Linked DNA regions of Acidithiobacillus ferrooxidans ATCC 23270. The protein of the gene in region 1 interacts with the protein of each later gene in a pairwise test. Links are inferred from orthologs where the notes say so. Each region holds a gene or a part of one and is shown in the gene's direction. Other genes may lie near its edges. The genes, in order: AFE_RS09570 and def.

Evidence for each region.
Region 2: the proteins of AFE_RS09570 (region 1) and def interact in binary tests that used the Escherichia coli proteins (3 or more experiments, as listed by UniProt). The link is inferred for Acidithiobacillus ferrooxidans ATCC 23270 from one-to-one orthologs.

The regions. Positions count from the first base shown.
Region 1 is NC_011761.1:1,822,462-1,825,627, reverse strand. The notes cover bases 21-2,869. They hold AFE_RS09570 (aspartate-semialdehyde dehydrogenase), read left to right. Parts: upstream 21-858; coding sequence 859-1,881; downstream 1,882-2,869. Other genes in these bases: AFE_RS09565 (FimV/HubP family polar landmark protein), read left to right, coding at 1,945-2,869; leuB (3-isopropylmalate dehydrogenase), read left to right, coding at 21-851. In the rest of the region: more of leuB, read left to right, coding at 1-20; more of AFE_RS09565, read left to right, coding at 2,870-3,166.
Region 2 is NC_011761.1:19,413-22,711, forward strand. Bases 210-3,191 are described here. They hold def (peptide deformylase), read left to right. Parts: upstream 210-1,439; coding sequence 1,440-1,943; downstream 1,944-3,191. Other genes in these bases: dprA (DNA-processing protein DprA), read right to left, coding at 210-311; AFE_RS00090 (LysM peptidoglycan-binding domain-containing protein), read right to left, coding at 308-1,357; fmt (methionyl-tRNA formyltransferase), read left to right, coding at 1,936-2,877; rsmB (16S rRNA (cytosine(967)-C(5))-methyltransferase RsmB), read left to right, coding at 2,883-3,191. Outside these bases: more of dprA, read right to left, coding at 1-209; more of rsmB, read left to right, coding at 3,192-3,299. UniProt on the Escherichia coli protein: Removes the formyl group from the N-terminal Met of newly synthesized proteins. Requires at least a dipeptide for an efficient rate of reaction. N-terminal L-methionine is a prerequisite for activity but the enzyme has broad specificity at other positions.

The DNA.
Region 1 (3,166 bases):
CCCGCTGGGACGCATATCCGCCCGCCAAACGCCCGGAACAGGGATTGCTGCGCCTGCGCAAGGGGCTGGATCTCTATGCGAACCTGCGTCCCGCGCAGATTTTTCCGCAGTTGCTGGATGCTTCCCCGTTACGCCCGGAGCTGGTGCGCGATGTCGACATCCTGGTGGTGCGCGAGCTGACCGGGGATATCTACTTCGGTCAGCCGCGTGGTCTGGAAGTGGTCGATGGCAAGCGTCGCGGCTTTAACACCATGGTCTATGACGAGGATGAAATCCGCCGCATCGCCCATGTGGCCTTCCGCGCTGCCCAGGGGCGTCGCAAGCAGTTGTGCTCGGTGGACAAGGCCAATGTCCTGGAGACCACACGTTTGTGGCGCGAGGTGGTCACCGAGGTGGCGCAGGACTATCCCGATGTGCAGCTCAGTCACATGTATGTGGATAATGCCGCCATGCAACTAATCCGTGCCCCGGCACAGTTCGATGTGCTGCTGACCGGCAACATGTTCGGTGACATTCTTTCTGACGAGGCTAGTCAGTTGACCGGCTCCATCGGCATGCTGCCCTCGGCCTCACTGGGCGAGGGCCGGGCGATGTATGAGCCCATCCACGGCTCGGCGCCGGACATAGCCGGGCAGGACAAGGCGAATCCCTTAGCCACGATTCTGTCCGTGGCGATGATGCTGCGGTATTCTCTCGGTGCCGAGCTCTGGGCGCAGCGGGTGGAGGCGGCGGTGCAGCGAGTACTGGATCAAGGCCTGCGTACTGCAGATATCGCGGCGCCGGGAGCGCCGGTGATCGGCACCAAAGCCATGGGTGCCGCGGTGGTCGACGCCCTGAACTTCAAGGATTGATACGCAGATGCAAAAATCACGATACAACGTAGTCATCCTGGGCGCTACCGGTGCCGTCGGCGAGGTCATGCTGCAGATTCTCGAGCAGCGGAAGTTTCCAGTGGATAAGCTCTATCTGTTGGCCAGCAACCACTCGGCGGGCGGACGTCTGCCCTTCAACGGCCAGCAGGTGCTGGTACAGGATGCGGCGACGTTCGATTGGTCGCAGGCCGATATCGGTCTGTTTTCCGCCGGAGCCAAGGTCAGCGCGGAGTACGCGCCGAAGGCGGTGGCTGCCGGGTGTGTGGTCATCGACAACACCTCTCAGTTCCGCTATGACGATGAAATCCCGCTGGTGGTGCCCGAAGTGAACCCGCAACGGATTGCCGATTACCGGCGTCACGGTATCATCGCCAACCCCAATTGCTCGACTATCCAGATGCTGCTGGCGCTGAAGCCCATTGCCGATGCGGCGGGCATCGAGCGGGTGGTGGTCGCGACGTATCAGGCGGTCAGCGGTGCGGGTCGGCGGGCCATCGAAGAACTGGGCCAGCAAACCCTGGCGATCTTTCGTCACGAGGAGGGAGTTGCCGAGGTGTTTCCCAAGCGGATTGCCTTCAACTGCCTGCCCCAGATCGATGTCTTCCAGGACAATGGCTATACCAAGGAAGAGATGAAAATGCTCTGGGAGACCCGCAAAATCCTGGAGATGCCGGACATTGCCCTGACCGCTACCTGTGTGCGGGTGCCGGTATTTTACGGCCATTCTGAAGCGGTCAACGTGGTAACCCGCGAGCCCATCACGCCGGAGGCCGTCCGCGCGCTGCTGGAAAAGGCCCCGGGCATCGTCGTCGTGGATGATCGTGGCGCGGGTGCATGGCCCTCAGCACTGGATGCAGCCGGCCAGGACGCCACCTATGTAGGCCGCATTCGCGGCGACTGCTCCCATGTACGGGGCATCAATTTCTGGGTGGTTGCGGACAATATCCGCAAGGGCGCGGCACTGAACAGCATCCAGATTGCAGAGTTGCTGATTCGCGACTATCTATAAAAACGTCATCGGCGACAGACCTCGCCGTAGTGCGCTGGCGTTACCCAAATGAGGAAGATATCGATGAATAAGAACAGGTGGTTGTTGACCATGGCCGGCATTGGTTTGCTTTTGCCGGGTATGGCGCAGGCGCTGGGACTCGGTGAGCTGCGGGTGCTCTCCGCGCCGGGGGAGCCCTTTCGCGCGGAGATTCCCCTACAGTCGTTGAACCCCAAAGGCGAAGCGAACCTCAGCGTCGGACTCGCGCGGGCCAGCGACTTCGCGATGATCGATCTTCCCAGATCGGGCGCACTGGATCACTGGCATTTTACGGTGCGCAGCGGTGATAGGCCGGCGATACTGATCAACAGTCCCTTGCCGCTCGCCCAGCCGGAATTGCATTTCCTGGTGCGGCTCGATTGGTCCGGAGGACAGATGGTCCGGGAGTATACGGCATCCGGTATCGCGAATAACGTGGTCCCCGCCGCCGCGCCGCCGGCGTCCGTTCCGCAGTCCATCGCCTCCCCGATAACGCCGCGGCCCACCCGCCATACGGCTGCCGCACCCCTCTATCACGGCTGGGCAAGAGTCAGCCGTTATGGCCCGGTACCGGTCAACGGCTCTCTTTTTCAGGCCGCGCAGTCCATTGTCAACAGTAATGCGGTCACCATCGATCAGGTCATGGCGGCGCTGCTGAAGGCCAACCCGCAGGCCTTCAAGGGCGGTAATCCCGATTACCTCTATGCCGGAACCATGTTGACGGTGCCCAGTCTGGCCCAGGTGCAGTCTGCTTCACCCGCACAGGCCAGCGCCTGGTTGTCTGCCCGACAGACGGCGAACAAACTGTCGGTCGTTGCGGTGGCGACTGCGCCGACGGCCTCCGCTGCTGTAACGAGCGCGGCTCCCGTCAGCGCGCCGGCCGTTTCTGCGGCAACTGCGGTCAAACCCGCCGGGAGCGCGACGCATCTGGTGCTTTCCAGCGCCCCTGCCGCAGCGGTGACCGCTCCCGTAGCCAGCGTGGCACCCCCGGCCAGCCCGCTGCAGACGCCGGATGCCATGCTCCGCAGGGATAATCAGAAGCTGACGGCGGAAGTGGCCGGCCTGGGGCAGCGTCTGAGCGCGGAGGAGCGCCTGCTGGCCGCTCAGGGCGCGCAGCTTGCCGCCCTTTCCCGGGCGGAGGGCAACAACAGTCTTCCGTTGATCCTGTCGCTGGGCGGAAATCTTTTGCTGCTCGCCCTGTTCATCTGGATGTGGCGTCGCCAAAAAGAGGCGGAACAACGTCAGCGAGAGATTTCCCAGCGGGTTT
Region 2 (3,299 bases), 1.8 Mb from region 1 along the record:
TGTCCGCGTAAATAGAGCAGCAGGGGCGGGTCGGAGATATGGCGTAGCAACGGCGGGTAGTCGCTGTCCGTCCAGCGACAGAGGTCGGTATCGGGACTTTCCAGCCAGCGCCGGTCTGCGGGCGTGAGAACGTCCTCGGGCGCCTTCTGCAGAGCGGCGATTTGCGCCGCCTGCAAACCAAGGCCCTGCAGGGCGCCGGCACCGGTTTGAAAACAGCGATCCACCGCACCGAAGCGCTCCAGAAGGGCACGTTGGCGGATCGGGCCGAGGCCGGCGATCCGACCGAGGGCGAGCCAGGCCCGGTCGGTCACCCGTTCCCTGCGGAGCTGTCGCTGGCCGTTACGGGACTCGGACTGGCCAGATGGTCACCTACCTGGATGCCACGCGTCGCCGTGGTAATCACCGCGTAGGAGACGGTGGGAAAGACCCGGAACAGCATCACACTGCCCACCTTCTGGGGTGGCAGGGCGAAGGTTTTGCCGGTCACGGCATTTTTCGTCGTTTCCGCGGCTCTTTCAATCTGTAGTACGTTGCCGTCGCGTAGACCGTCTTCCCGGCCCTGGTCCACGATAACCACCTGACCCACCATGATTTCGGGATAATCACTCATCTTGGCGATGATGTGAGCCTTCACCGGGTGGGAGGGGGCGCTGGGGAAGTAGTGGGGTACAACGCTCTTCGTGGCGGGTATCAGCCGGTCGCCCAGCGAGATTTCCTTCAGGGCGTTGGTGATTTCCATGGCGGCGTGGGCGCCATTGCGACGCACGACGGCGCTGCCCAGATCGCGGAGTGCATAACCGACGGCATTTTTGCGGCCGGGACGATAGAGCTCCGGCCCGAGGGCGACAATCTGGTAATGGGCACCAACGGGCGCATGTGCCAGACCGGAGGCATAGAGTTTGTCGCCGACCGCGTAGACGATATGCTCACTGGCGCTGGCGGCAAGATAAGGCAGTTGGTCGTAAGCCTTCTTGCTGGCGATGACACCGGGGTTGCCGAGAAAAGGCATGACCTCGCCGCGTGCGACCGTGGGCAGGGGCTCCGCGGTCATTTGAGGATGCAGCGCGATCACACGGAGTTCCGGCTGGCCGCCCGGCCCGCGGGTGATCACGACGCGGTCGCCCGGATAGATCAGGTTGGGGTTTTTGATGTAGGTATTCCGGTGCCATAGCCGCGGCCATTCCCAAGGGTTTTTGAGAAAATGTGCGGCAATACCCCAGAGGGTATCTCCACGTTTGACGGTGTAGCTGTGCGCAGTGCGCAACAGTGTGCCGGACGGCGCCGCCTGCGCCATTACCGGGGCCATGGCGCAGAGGCCGAGACAAAATAGGGTGTTGCGCCAGATGTTCTTCTGCATGAATGATCTCCGCCGGACTTCCGCAGGGCATAGTATTAGTTCAAGATACGATTTTTGCCGGATTGCAATAATTGGTGACGAAATGCCCCTTTTGAAGATACTGGAGATTCCTGACGCACGCCTCAAGGACGTGGCTCGACCCATAGCCAGGGTGGACAAACAGATTCAGCAGCTTGCCGACGATATGGCGGAGACCATGTATGATGCCCCGGGTATCGGTCTCGCCGCGCCACAGGTGGCCGCTGGCCACCGGCTGATTGTCGTGGATGTTTCGGAAAATCGCAACGATCTGCTGACCCTGCTGAATCCGGAAATCATCGCGCGCACCGGTGAGGAGGAGATGAAGGAGGGTTGTCTGTCGGTGCCAGGGGTGCTGGAAACGGTGCGCCGCGCCGAAAAGGTGACGGTACGCGCCACCACGGTACAGGGCAAAACCGTTGAATTGGAGGCCGACGGTCTGCTGGCGGTTTGCCTGCAGCACGAGATCGACCATCTCGACGGCACGCTTTTTATCGACCATCTGTCCCGCCTCAAGCAAAGTCTGATTCGCCGTAAGGCGGAAAAAAGGGTGCGGCTCGGTGACTGAAAAACAGCGCATTGTTTTTGCCGGGACACCGGAGTTTGCACGCATCACCCTCGCCGAACTGCGGCAAGGTCCGGAAGCCGTCGTCGGAGTGTTTACACAGCCGGATCGCCCGGCGGGCCGAGGGCGGACGTTGCAAGCCAGCCCGGTCAAGCAGGAGGCTCTGGCCGCAGGCATTCCTGTTTTTCAGCCGGAATCCTGTAAAACGGGCGAGGCCCTGGAATTGCTCCGGAGCCTGGCGCCGGATCTGCTGATCGTCGTGGCCTACGGTCAGATTCTTCCTCAAGCGATACTGGCCTTGCCGACGCGCGGCGCCATCAACGTGCATGCCAGCCTTCTGCCGGCCTGGCGCGGCGCGGCGCCTATCGCCCGGGCCATCGCGGCGGGCGACAAAGAAAGCGGTGTCGCCATCATGCAGATGGAGGCCGGGCTCGACTCCGGCCCGGTGCTATGGGAGGAGCGCCTGCCCATCGCAGCTGACGACACGGCGGCCAGCCTGCACGACCGTTTGGCACGGTTGGGTGGCAAGGCTTTGCGTCACGTCCTGGACGATCTCTGGGCGGAGCGGCTCAAACCCGTACCTCAGGACCCCGCGCTGGTGACCTATGCCCACAAGCTGAAGAAGGAGGAGGCCCTGCTCGACTGGCGGCTTCCTGCAGCGACGCTGGAGCGTCTGGTGCGGGCGTTCAATCCCAGTCCGGTCGCCCATACGCTTTTTCGCGACAAGGGCCTGCGGGTCTGGCAGGCGCGGGTGCTGGGCGCCGGAGGTGATCAGGCGCCCGGCAGCATCAGCGCCGTGGAAAAGGACGGGGTGGTGGTGACCTGTGGTGAGGATCGATTGCAGTTGCTGGCGGTTCAGCCTGCAGGTAAGGGAGTGCTCAGTGGCAGTGACTTCGCCCGCGGTTATCGCCCACAGGTCGGTGAAGTACTGGGATGAAGGAAATGCGAACAGGCATTGAACGGGCAAAAAGCACATCGGGTGGGGCCGTGCGCAAGGCCGCCATTACCGTATTGCGCGGTGTGGATAGCGGACAGACGGTGGATGCCGCGCTGCTGCCGGTTTCGTTGACCGGTACGGATCGGGCGACCTTGCAATGGTTGGTTCTGGGTACGCTGCGCGAATTTCTGTCCGTACAGGCCCTTTCCGCAAAATTGTTGCGCAAGCCGTGGCGCGAGGAGGATGCCGATCTCGGCTTTCTGCTCAGTCTGGCCCTTTTCGAGTTACGCCACGGCCAACGACCCGCCTTTGCAGTGGTCAATGACTGGGTGGAGATGACAGAGGCCGTCAAAAAACCGTGGGCGCGCGGCCTGATGAATGCCGTCCTGCGCCGTTATCTGCGAGAGCGTGAGGTTTTGGAT